4 regions of the Anoxybacillus sp. CHMUD genome follow, and region 2 is predicted to be linked to each of the others. Evidence: riboswitches for the same ligand, from Rfam matches in the RefSeq annotation. Region 2 holds a riboswitch; each other region holds the start of a gene.

Region 1 (3,149 bases), on a different contig from region 2:
TGCACGCCGAGCACTGCCCCAAACGAATATTGCAGTTTGCGAAGCTGTTTTGCGAGACGCTCGTCTTTCACAACCGCAAGTCCAGCAATGACATCGCTATGACCTGCTAAAAATTTCGTTGCGCTATGCAAAACGACATCGACACCGAGATCAAGCGGACGCTGCAACAAAGGAGTCGCAAACGTATTATCTAAAAACGTCAAACAACCGTGCGCTTTCGCAAGCTTCACAACCCCACGAATATCTGTAATTTTCAAAAGCGGATTGGACGGCGTTTCCATATAAATGACTTTCGTATTTGGACGAATGTGACGTGCCACCGCATCTAAATCAGTCATATCAACAAACGTATGTTCAATGCCAAATCGGCTCAATACGTCCGTGATGATGCGATACGTTCCACCATATACGTCATCGGTAATCAGTACGTGATCGCCTTTTGACAACAATAAAAATGCCGTAGAAATGGCCGCCATGCCCGATGCGAACGCAAAACCGCTCACTCCACCTTCTAATTCCGCAATCGTTTCCTCAAGCGCCTCACGCGTCGGGTTGCCAGAACGGCTATAATCGTACTTGCCAAACGTATCAAAATCAAACTGATGAAACGTCGACGCATGATGAATCGGGACACTCACTGCCCCCGTTTGCGTATCAATTTGCCATTGATTGTGAACGAGCTTTGTTTGTATATCCACTTTTCACACCTCTTTCATACGCTGAAACGCTTGTGCTAAATCAGCAATTAAATCATCAGCGTGTTCAATACCGACCGAAAAACGTAACAAACGATTACATACCCCGTTGGCGATGCGAATATCCTCTGGAATATCCATATGTGTTTGCGTCGCGGGATACGTAATAAAACTTTCGACACCGCCTAAACTTTCCGCAAACGTAATCAGTTTTAAACTTCGTAAAAAGGTATTCACCCATTTTTCATCGCGCACGCGAAACGACAACATGCCGCCTCTTCCCGGATACAATACGTCCGTCACATCTTCATGTTCGACTAAAAATTTATATATCGCCTTTGCGTTTTGTTCGTGCTGACGCATGCGCAGCGCAAGCGTCTTCATGCCGCGAATTAACAGCCATGAATCAAACGGTGATAACACCGCACCGATGGCGTTATGATACATCGCGAGTTGCTCGCACAGCTCTTTTCCTTTGGCAACAATGAGCCCGGCAAGCACGTCGTTATGCCCGCCTAAATATTTCGTTGCGCTATGAATGACGATGTCCGCCCCTTTCGTTAATGGCTTTTGTAACACAGGGGTGTAAAACGTATTATCAACAATAAGAAGAAGCCCATATTGCTTCGCAAACGTTGCCACCGCTTCAATATCCGCCTCTTGCATGAGCGGATTTGTCGGCGTTTCTAAAAAAATCGCTTTCGTTTTGTCCGTCACATGCGCCTTTACCGCATCGAGATCGCGAAAATCGACGTATGTAAACGACAAACCGTATTTCTTCCACCCTTTTTCAAATAGCCGATACGTTCCGCCATATAAATCGGCCGAAACGAGGAAATGATCGCCGCTTTCAAACAACGCAAACAACGTTTGAATCGCCGCCATGCCTGAGCTACATGCAAACCCTTGATCCCCTTCTTCTAACTGCGCAATCGCCTCCTCGACAATACGTCTCGTCGGGTTGCCGGTTCGAATGTAATCGTACCCTGTCGATTGTCCGATTCCTTCATGACGATACGCCGTTGAAAAATATACTGGCGGATTGACCGTCCCCGTCGCTGTCTCGCTTCGATTTCCAATTTGCGCTAACCGTGTTTCGATATGACTCATTCGCTCTCTTCCTTTCTAAAAAAATAAAAGCCTTCAAAGAAGAAGGCTTTTTTGTCCATAGACAATCGCTTCTTCTTATCTTCCGAATTGAACGCCAATTCGCTGGATTTAGCACCTGACCGTTTCCGGCTGGTTGCTGAAGCTTCATCGGGCCAGTCCCTCCGCTTCTCTCGATAAGAACGCAAAACAATATCGAATTTTCTGATTTTTAATTAATGTATCTTATTTTCCGAAAAATTGCAACTATTTTTTATCCTTTTCCAACACGTGAGGGCTTCCCCCAAGTCTTTTCTCTCATTCCGCCGCAAGAGCATCGGCTTTTGTCGGATGGACGGTACCCGCTGGATGTTGTGGCGGTGCATAGATGGAATACAATTTTAGCGGAACGTTTCCAATATTTATTACATTATGCCACGTTCCAGCAGGGACAAAAATAGCAGAGCCGTCGCCCACTCGTCTTTCAAACGTTAGCTCGTTTTTCTTTTTCCCCATCCGTACAATCCCTTCGCCTTGTTCAATACGTAAAAATTGATCCACGCCCGGATGAATTTCTAAACCAATATCCTCCCCGACACGCAAGCTCATTAACGTCGCTTGTAAATGCGAACCTGTCCATATCGTCGTACGAAACATATTGTTTCGTTTCGTCGCTTCTTCAATTTGAATGACAAACGGGTTCGGTCCGTAATCTTTCGTATATTCCCTCGGAAGCGGATAAGGCATGATCGGATATGGATACATTGGATACACGTAATGCGGATAGTAATAATACATGTTCTCACCTCTTTTTCATATTCATCGTCATGTTATGCACAACTGCCCGACCATGCGCCTCACATGCAAAAATCGACAAATCAGAAATATATATGGTACACTGGAGAAAAAGGAGTGAGATAATGAAAGCACCTGCTTTATTTCTTGCGCATGGATCACCGATGTTAGCGATTGAAGATAGCGCATATACATCGTTTTTAACAACGCTCGGAAAACAGATGCATCCAAAAGCTATCGTCGTCTTTACTGCACATTGGATGACACGCCAACCGACCGTTTCGTCGATCGCTGGAACGTATGAGATGATTTATGACTTTTCCGGCTTCCCACGTGAATTGTACGAAGTAACTTATGCTGCACAAGGTTCAGTCGAATGGGCAAAACGCGTCCAACATCATCTGAAGCACGTCTCCCCCATCGTCAATATCGACGAGAAGCGCGGACTTGACCACGGCTCATGGGTATTGTTAAGCCGACTATTTCCAAAAGCAAACGTTCCAATTATTCAGGCATCCGTTGTTCCTTCGTGGACACCAAAGCAGCTATTTCAACTTGGTAAAGCGTTACGCC
Region 2 (3,149 bases):
CAAGCGCCCAAAATAAATTGACGGCAGTCGGACGCGAGCTTGCTAAATAGTCGCGATCGCGCTTTAGTTTAGTATGAAATGTCGCTAAATCATCGGTTTCATATAATTTGGCTGCAAGCGCTAATCCGTAAGCAGCGGTCATGCCGATCGCTGGTGCCCCGCGCACTTTTAACGTGACGATCGCGTCCCACACGTCTTCTATATTTTTTAATTCTAAATATTCAGTCTTATGAGGCAACGCTTGTTGGTTTAAAATTGTAATATGCGTATCGTGCCATTGTACTGCTTTCATCATTTTCCTCCTAGCTGTTTACATGTGCGGTTTGTTCAACGAGACGTTTGAAATCATCGACACGAAGATTGTGTCGATGGACGATCAGCTCGCGTCCGAGACGAAGGGCATGGCGTTTCGCTTCGAGCCGTTGTTCAAGCGGCAATTCATCGAGGTCCGCCACATGCGCTAAACCGATCGTGCGGCGAATGACTTCGCAACCAGCAAAGCCGATTGCTTCCACGAGCGCATCGTTCATGATGTCGTCGAGCACGAAAGAAACGCGCGCATACGGTTCGTTGCTTTCTTGCCAACATGTTGTAAATGTGCGAACAAACACGTCCCACGTTTTTTCAATATGTGTAAAGAGCGGCTCGCATTCGCTTTCATGGCGAGCGAGGGCGTTTAATAGTAAATTGGCAAAAAAATTCCCTAAATCAAAGCCGATCGGACCGTAAAATGCAAATTCTGGATCAATTACTTTCGTGTCATCGTCGCTTGCGAATATGCTTCCGGTATGTAAGTCGCCATGAAGCAACACGTCTGCTTTTGTTAAAAAGAGCCGTTTCAATTTCGCTACTTCGCGCTTGAGTTCATCATCTTGCCAAAGCTGCTTGACATCGGCGCGCAGTTCTGCTTCAAAGTTGTTCGTGTCGTGGTCAAAAAACGGGTCGGTAAAGACGAGATCTTCCGTAATTTTACATAGTTCAGGGTTTGTAAATTGTTGGGCGAGCTTCTTTTTTTGTTGTTGATTCATGCCAAAATCAGACGTATAAAACGCCGTTTTCGCGACAAACTCGCCGATATGTTCAGAAAGCTTCGGAAATGTTTTTCCTTCGATCAGTCCACGACGTGCAATTTGTAAATGCGACAAATCTTCCATCACCGTAATCGCTAAAGTCTCATCGGAATAGTACACTTTCGGAACATAGTGAGGAACGTAGCTTGCGAATGTGCGCAACGCTTGGCTTTCAATTGTCGCTCGTTTTAATGTGAGCGGCCAGCTTTCTCCGACGACTTTCGCATACGGTAGCGCTTGTTTGATAATGATGCTGTCGTTTGTGCGTTCGTTGACGATGCGAAAGACGAGATTTAAGTTGCCATCACCAATTTCTTGACTAGAAAGAAGGGCATCGTTGTCAAATAGCCCTAAGCGGACAGCGAGAGCGATCGCTTTTTGTTCTGTTAACGGTTCGTACATATGAATTCCCCCCTTGACATAAATAAAAAACCTCTTTCGCTGAACGAAAGAGGTTTGAAGTTTGCTTCGCACCTCTTATCTCTCAGCCTACTGCTGCAAGAATTAGCACCGTGCGTCATCGCCGGTTGCCGGGTTTCATCGGGCTCGTCCCTCCACCTGCTCTTGATAAGAGTGTTTATCTTTATTCGAATGTTTTGAATAGTGAAAACGTTTCGTTAATTCGCTTGATTTGAATCATACATCGCTTCTCGCTTGTTTGTCAATCTTTTTTTTCAAAAATTTTATACACGTCTGGACGACGATCGGCAAAAATCGGGATGCGGGCGCGTACGCGTTGTACTTCGCTTATGTCGATCGTTGCCTTGATGACCGTTTCTTGTTCGCTTCCTTCTGCAAGAATATTTCCCCACGGATCGATAATCATCGAATGCCCAGCAAACGTGTTGTTCGGGTCTGATCCTGCACGGTTGCACGCGACGACGTAACATTGATTTTCGATCGCTCGCGCCATTAATAACGTGCGCCAATGATGAAGGCGCGAAAGGGGCCATTCCGCAACGACAAATAACACTTCCGCACCGTTTAGCGTATGCGCGCGAATCCATTCTGGAAAGCGAATGTCATAACAAATGACCCCCGCACACGTCGTTTCATCGAGCGAACATAGCCCGGTCGTTTCTCCCGCTTGTAAATATACATGCTCATCCATCAATTTAAACAAATGAAGTTTGCTATATTCACAAACGACATCGCCGTTTCGATGGACGATATACATCGTATTCGTTATGTTGTCCGCCACTTTTTTCGCGACCGATCCGCCGACGATATGCACATGATACGTGCGGGCAAGTTCGGAAAGAAACGCTTTCGTTTGTTCGCCGTTTTCATCAGCAATATGAGCAAGTCTCGTTAAATCGTAACCTGTCGTCCATAGTTCAGGTAAAACGACGACATCGGCTTCTTTCGCGATTTGTTCCATGTAGCGCACGACTGTTTGTTTATTTTTTTCCGGTGCTCCAAACGCAATGTCCATTTGTACGCAAGCGATATTCATCTCATTCACCTCAAAAAAATTTTCTTTACATTTTGATTTTTACGATATATGATTCTTGACTAGAATTTCAACCTTTTTGTGAAGTAGGTGTGAAAAATGAAAACATTTCCGCAATCGAACTTGTTACAGCAACTTCCGAAGCAATTTTTTGCTTCGCTCGTGCAAAAAGTGAACGCAGTCATTGCCGAAGGACATGATGTCATTAATCTCGGACAAGGAAATCCAGATCAGCCGACACCAGCGCACATTGTAAGCGCGATGCAACAGGCGGTAGCAAAGCCTATGTATCATAAATATTCACCATTTCGCGGCTATTCGTTTTTGAAAGAAGCAGTCGCGACGTTTTATAAACGCGAGTATGGCGTGACGATTGATCCTGAAAAAGAAGTCGCTATTTTGTTTGGCGGAAAAGCAGGGCTTGTTGAAATGCCGCTTTGCTTATTAAATCCGGGCGATGTTGTGCTCGTTCCTGATCCCGGTTATCCAGACTATTGGTCGGGGGTCGTGCTTGCGCGGGCGCGCATGGAAATGATGCCGCTACGGGCGGAAAACGGCTTTTTACCTAATTACGAGGAGCTAAACAAAGATGTCGTTCGCAAGGCGAAACTGATGTTTTTAAACTA
Region 3 (3,149 bases), on a different contig from region 2:
ACTTCGCCGCAAGCTCTTTTGCTTTTTGTTCATATGCTTCCTGATCTGCCCATGTGCTTTTCGGTTGTAACACTTCATCAGGCACACCGGGAACGTGAAGCGGGATATGAAGACCGAAAATAGGATCTTGAACGGTTTCTACGTTGTTTAATTCTCCTTCTAACGCTGCTTTTACCATCGCGCGTGTATACGATAGCTTCATTCGTTCACCAACGCCGTATCCACCACCAGTCCAACCGGTGTTTACTAAAAACACTTGAACACCGTGGGCGTCAATTTTTTGACCAAGCATGTCTGCGTAACGCGTTGCAGGAAGCGGTAAAAACGGTGAACCGAAGCATGTAGAAAATGTTGCTTCCGGCGCTGTCACTCCGCGTTCTGTGCCCGCTAATTTGCTCGTATAGCCGCTTAAGAAATGGTACATTGCTTGTTCTTTCGTTAATTTACTAATTGGCGGCAATACGCCGAACGCATCTGCTGTTAAAAAGACGATTGTATGCGGATGGCCAGCAACGCTCGGCTGCACGATATTATCCATCGCTTCGAGCGGATATGCTGCGCGCGTATTTTCAGTTAATGTTGCATCGTCATAGTTTGGTATGCGCGTGTCTGGGTCAACGATGACGTTTTCTAATACAGAGCCGAAGCGAATCGCATCAAAAATTTGTGGCTCTTTTTCACGTGATAAGTTAATGCATTTGGCATAACATCCACCTTCAATATTAAAAACACCGTTGTTTGACCAACCGTGCTCGTCATCGCCAATTAGGCGACGGTTTGGATCAGCAGAAAGCGTTGTTTTTCCTGTACCAGATAAACCGAAAAAGAGCGCGACATCACCTTCTTGACCGACGTTTGCTGAACAGTGCATCGGGAAGATTCCTTGTTCTGGCAATAAAAAGTTCATGACAGAGAAAATGGATTTTTTCATTTCACCAGCATATTCTGTTCCACCAATTAGTACAGTGCGGCGCTCGAATGAGATGATAATAAACGTTTCTGAGCGCGTGCCGTCAATAGATGGATCAGCTTTAAATGTTGGTGCAGAAATGACTGTAAATTGTGGTTCATGTGTTTGTAATTCTTCCGCTGTTGGACGAATGAACAATTGATGAGCAAATAAGTTATGCCAAGCAAATTCGTTGACCACTTGAATCGGCAAACGATAAGCTGGATCTGCGCCTGCAAAGCCATTAAATACAAATAGTTCTTCTTTTGTCATTAAATAATCGATCACTTTGTTGTAAAGCTTATCAAATACCTCTTCAGAAATAGGTTGATTGACAGTTCCCCAATCAATTTTATGTTTCACAGACGGTTCTTCGACAATATATTTATCCTTTGGAGAACGGCCTGTATATTTTCCAGTTGTTGCACAAATTGCTCCTGATGAAGTTAGGATGCCTTCTTTCCGAGTTAGTACTTTTTCTACTAGTCGTGGTACAGATAAGTTATGAAAAACCCCATCCCTTTGTAAGAGTGTTGATAATTTGTTTGTCAGTTCAATGGAATTCATTGGACAAAACCTACCTTTGTTTGATTTATCTTTATGTAAAAAGTATAACACATTTTGATAAATAGTCCATACTAATTATTGTATTTTTCTTCAGTTTAATTTCAAAATAATCCATATAGAAAAACGTTGACTCGTTTCGTACGGATGTGGTATGATGCTGAAATGAACGGATACTCTTATCCCGAGTTGGTGGAGGGAGACAGGCCCGATGAAACCCAGCAACCGTCACATACGTGAAAAGGTGCTAACCTGTGGCAAGGGAACGCCCTTGAACGATAAGAGTGAAAGGCGCAGACAAATGCAAAAACCTTTCCTCTGAGGGAAAGGTTTTTTTCACGATAGACCATAATAAGAGGGATGAGTACCGTATCATTTGTCATTATACTGAGGAGGAATGTTTGAATGCCTAAACGTCGTCTGTTTACATCTGAATCTGTAACGGAAGGGCATCCGGATAAAATTTGTGACCAAATTTCCGATGCGATTTTAGATGCGATTTTAGCAAATGATCCAAATGCGCGTGTTGCGTGCGAAACGAGTGTAACAACAGGACTTGTTTTAGTGAGCGGAGAAATTACAACATCTACATATGTAGACATTCCGAAAATTGTCCGTGAAACGATTCGTGGAATTGGCTATACGCGTGCAAAATACGGTTTTGACGCAGATACGTGCGCCGTATTAACATCCATTGATGAACAATCTCCAGATATTGCGATGGGTGTTGATAAAGCGTTAGAAGCTCGTGAAGGACAAATGACAGATGAAGAAATCGAAGCGATCGGTGCAGGAGACCAAGGATTAATGTTTGGTTTTGCGTGCAACGAAACGAAAGAGCTTATGCCGCTTCCAATTTCACTTGCCCATAAACTTGCGCGCCGTTTAGCAGAAGTGCGTAAAGAAGACATTTTACCATACTTACGCCCGGACGGAAAAACGCAAGTGACAGTAGAGTATGATGAAAACGGCAAACCTGTACGCATTGATACGATCGTTGTTTCCACACAACATCATCCAGAAATTACGCAAGATCAAATTGTGCGCAACATTAAAGAACATGTCATTCAACCTGTCGTTCCAGCGGAGTTGATCGATGAAAACACAAAATATTTCATTAACCCAACAGGTCGTTTCGTCATCGGTGGTCCACAAGGTGACGCAGGGTTAACAGGACGCAAAATTATCGTTGACACTTACGGTGGTTATGCTCGTCACGGCGGTGGGGCTTTCTCAGGAAAAGACCCAACGAAAGTAGATCGCTCGGCAGCATATGCGGCTCGTTACGTAGCGAAAAACATTGTCGCAGCAGGTCTTGCGGATAAATGTGAAGTGCAATTAGCATATGCGATCGGTGTGGCGCAACCTGTATCGATCTCAATCGACACGTTCGGCACAGGCAAAGTATCTGAGGATGTATTAATTGAAGTGGTGCGCAACAACTTCGACCTTCGCCCAGCAGGCATTATTAAAATGCTCGATCTCCGTCGCCCGATTTATAAGCAAACAGCAGCTTATGGTCACTTCGGTCGCACGGACATTGATCTTCCTTGGGAGCGTACAGATAAAGCGGAAGCGTTAAAACAACAAGCGTTACAGTTAGCGAAGTAAGGAAAAGAGGAGAGTTACAAGATGT
Region 4 (3,149 bases), on a different contig from region 2:
AATAATTAAAATTTTTTTCTCAAGCTGTGCAAATAAACTAGCCATAGTAAACCGTCCTTTCTTTTGCGAGCCGTTCTTTTTCATGAATGTAGCGAACGAGTTCGACTGTCATGTCGTAGCGTAAAAACGGTGTAATTAAATAAATGCCTTGGAATAAATCGAATGCTGCGTCGATAAGCGATTTGGCGATTGCCAATCCTTCTTTTGTTGCTTGAATCGGGTCGTTGGCGCAAGCGGCCATGCGAGCGCGAATGTCATCAGACAATGTAATGCCCGGCACTTCATGGTGTAAAAAGTCGGCGTTGCGCGCGCTTGTCAAAGGCATAATGCCGATGTAAATCGGTGTTGATAAATGCTTTGTCGCTTCATAGACGTCTTCAATTTGTTTTTCGCTATAAAGCGGCTGTGTTAAAAAATAATGGGCACCACATTCAATTTTTTTCTCGAGCCGTTTCACCGCTTTATCTAAATGGCGCACGTTCGGGTTAAAGGCAGCGGCGATCGAAAAGTTCGTTTTTTGTCCGAGCGGTTTGCCCGAATACGAAAGCCCTTCGTTAAATTGCCGAATTAACGAAATAAGGTCAAATGACGATAAATCGTATACGGACGTTGCCCCCGGAAAGTCGCCGACTTTCGATGGATCGCCGGTTAAAGCAAGCACATCGGTCATGCCGAGCGTATGAAGCCCCATTAAATGTGACTGTAGGCCGATTAAGTTGCGATCGCGGCATGTAATGTGAATGAGCGGGCGCATGTTCAGTTGTTGTTTGACGATCGTTCCGACAGCGACGTTGCTAATGCGTGGTGTCGCCAGCGAGTTGTCGGCGAGCGTTAGCGCATCAATATGTGCTTCTTTTAACGCTTTTGCGCCTTCTAAAAATTTCGTTAAGCCGAGTTTTTTCGGCGGGTCAAGCTCGACGATAATTGACCGACGCATGCGCGCGATGTCAGCTAGGGAAGGTGCAGATGTTTGTTCCGCTTCTTGCACGACGATTGTATGCCGTTGTTTCACTTTTTTTTCATATACAGGTGTGCGGTCAGAAAGGGCGCGAGCGATGGCGGCAATATGTTTTGGCGTTGTGCCGCAACAGCCGCCGATGAGGCGCACCCCTTGATCGCGAAACGCACGAGCGGTTTCTTCAAAATATTGTTCGCTCGTTTCGTAAACGAATCGCCCGTCGCGATATTGCGGCAAGCTTGCGTTTGGGTATACAGATAAAAAGGCGCGCGATGGAATCGGCACTTCTTCAAGCGAGCGCAACATATGATATGGGCCGAGATGGCAGTTTAAGCCGACGACATCGGCGCCAAGCTGTTCGAGTTGATACAGCGCATCTGCAAGCGGCATGCCATGTTGTAAGACGCCAATGTCGTGCAATGTGACGTGGGCGATGATCGGCAACGTTGTTTCTTGGCGAGCGATGGACAGAACAGTTTGCAATTCTTCAAAATCGTAATACGTTTCAAGTAAAAGCCCATCAACATTTTCGTTTAACAAGACGTACAGCTGTTCACGAAACGTTCGTTTCACTTCTTCAAGGGAAATCGTACTTTTGTTTGTGCTGCGCAATCCTCCGATCGTACCGAGCACGTAGGCGCGTCCTTTTGCGGCTTGTTTCGCAAGACTGACCGCTGCTTCGTTTATTTTTTTTACGTCATCTTGTAGCCCGTAACGCGCCAGTTTGACGTAGTTAGCGCCGTATGTGTTCGTTTGAATGATTTCAGCACCTGCATCAATATACGCTTCATGAATATGAACGATTTCTTCAGGTTTTGTGACGTTTAATTCTTCAAAACAACGATCGATGCCGTGTGCATATAATAACGTGCCCATCGCTCCGTCCGCGATGACGATGCGTTCTTTTAAGTCATTTAACAATCCCACGTCCATTCCTCCATTTCTCCGTTTAAAGTAAAAAAGTCTTCCTCATAAGAAGAAGACGTGAAGCGCTCCTTCTTATCTTCCAAGCGAATCGCTTGCTGGACTTAGCACCTTGACGATCGTCAGGTTGCTGAAGGTTCATCGGGCCAGTCCCTCCCCTTCTCTCGATAAGACGTTGTATGAAGTTATTCATAAATGTAACTGATTTTTTAGAAATATTCAACTATTTTTAATTAGAAAAGAAAAAGAAGGCAGCGCGCCTTCTTAACGGTAGTTGACGAATTGGACGTCGATCGGTAAATCTGCTTCGCGAATCGCGGCGATTACTTTTTGCAAATCGTCTTTACTTTTGCCGCTGACGCGAATTTGGTCTTCTTGAATTTGACTTTTTACTTTTAACCCTGTATTTTTAATGATTGTGTTAATTTTTTTCGCGTTGTCTTTGTCGATGCCTTGAACGAGTTTCGCACGCTGGCGCACCGTTCCGCCAGACGCAGCTTCCACTTTTCCGTATTGAATGTTTTTTGTAGGGACGCCACGTTTAATAAGTTTGCCGATGAGCACATCTTTCAGTTGTTCAAGCTTAAATTCATCGTCAGAAATGAGAATAAGCTCATCTTTTTCAAGCGAAATGTCGCTTTTGCTCCCTTTAAAGTCGTAGCGGTTTTGAATTTCTTTTAACGCGATGTTGACGGCGTTTGTGACTTCCGACAAATCGACTTTTGACACGATATCAAATGAACTTTCTTTTGACATATTGATCACCTCGGCATAAATTCGTTGTGTTTCCATTATAGTCGATTGTTGGCATACGAACAACTTTACAAAATTTTTATATATAAAAAGTAAACAAAACGTCGAACGATGTCGATATAATAAATGAAGTGAGATTTAATCGAATAGTAAGGAGATGAGGAAATTTTATGAAAAAAGTATTTTCACTCATCGTGGCAATCGTTTTGCTCGTTGCCGCAGGGTGTTCACAAACGAGTTCCTTTCAACCGAAAGAGCGAATAAAAGTGGGCATTATGTTGTCGGACGTCGGACTCGGTGATCAATCGTTTAGCGATTCGGCGTTTAAAGGATTGATGAAGGCGCGTGATGAACTTGGCGTCTTTTTTGATTATCGCGAGTTAAAAGAAACGGGAACGTATGAAAAAGGGCTAACGGAACTTGTTGAAGCTGGAAACGATCTCGTCATCGGACTTGGGTTTATGGTGCAACAAGATTTAGAAAAAGTCGCGAAAAAATATCCGAAACAACAATT

Evidence for each region. Region 2 has a riboswitch for S-adenosylmethionine ahead of mtnK (S-methyl-5-thioribose kinase). Riboswitches for the same ligand answer to the same signal wherever they lie in the genome.
Region 1: another riboswitch for S-adenosylmethionine. It lies ahead of ETB99_RS13575 (methionine biosynthesis PLP-dependent protein); the one in region 2 lies ahead of mtnK (S-methyl-5-thioribose kinase).
Region 3: another riboswitch for S-adenosylmethionine. It lies ahead of metK (methionine adenosyltransferase); the one in region 2 lies ahead of mtnK (S-methyl-5-thioribose kinase).
Region 4: another riboswitch for S-adenosylmethionine. It lies ahead of ETB99_RS02740 (bifunctional homocysteine S-methyltransferase/methylenetetrahydrofolate reductase); the one in region 2 lies ahead of mtnK (S-methyl-5-thioribose kinase).

What each region holds. Positions count from the first base shown of each region.
Region 1 is NZ_SDLG01000027.1:13,106-16,254, reverse strand. Features, by position in the region: gene metC (cystathionine beta-lyase) at 1-698, opposite strand, end outside; gene ETB99_RS13575 (methionine biosynthesis PLP-dependent protein) at 702-1,805, opposite strand; SAM riboswitch class I at 1,878-1,985, opposite strand; gene ETB99_RS13570 (cupin domain-containing protein) at 2,100-2,579, opposite strand; gene ETB99_RS13565 (DODA-type extradiol aromatic ring-opening family dioxygenase) at 2,702-3,149, shown strand, end outside.
Region 2 is NZ_SDLG01000019.1:37,565-40,713, forward strand. Features, by position in the region: gene mtnA (S-methyl-5-thioribose-1-phosphate isomerase) at 1-295, opposite strand, end outside; gene mtnK (S-methyl-5-thioribose kinase) at 303-1,472, opposite strand; SAM riboswitch class I at 1,545-1,644, opposite strand; gene ETB99_RS11670 (carbon-nitrogen family hydrolase) at 1,732-2,526, opposite strand; gene ETB99_RS11675 (pyridoxal phosphate-dependent aminotransferase) at 2,623-3,149, shown strand, end outside.
Region 3 is NZ_SDLG01000009.1:67,079-70,227, reverse strand. Features, by position in the region: gene pckA (phosphoenolpyruvate carboxykinase (ATP)) at 1-1,516, opposite strand, end outside; SAM riboswitch class I at 1,690-1,798, shown strand; gene metK (methionine adenosyltransferase) at 1,919-3,124, shown strand.
Region 4 is NZ_SDLG01000003.1:56,365-59,513, reverse strand. Features, by position in the region: gene metH (methionine synthase) at 1-45, opposite strand, end outside; gene ETB99_RS02740 (bifunctional homocysteine S-methyltransferase/methylenetetrahydrofolate reductase) at 38-1,885, opposite strand; SAM riboswitch class I at 1,955-2,056, opposite strand; gene ETB99_RS02735 (YajQ family cyclic di-GMP-binding protein) at 2,147-2,638, opposite strand; gene ETB99_RS02730 (BMP family lipoprotein) at 2,806-3,149, shown strand, end outside.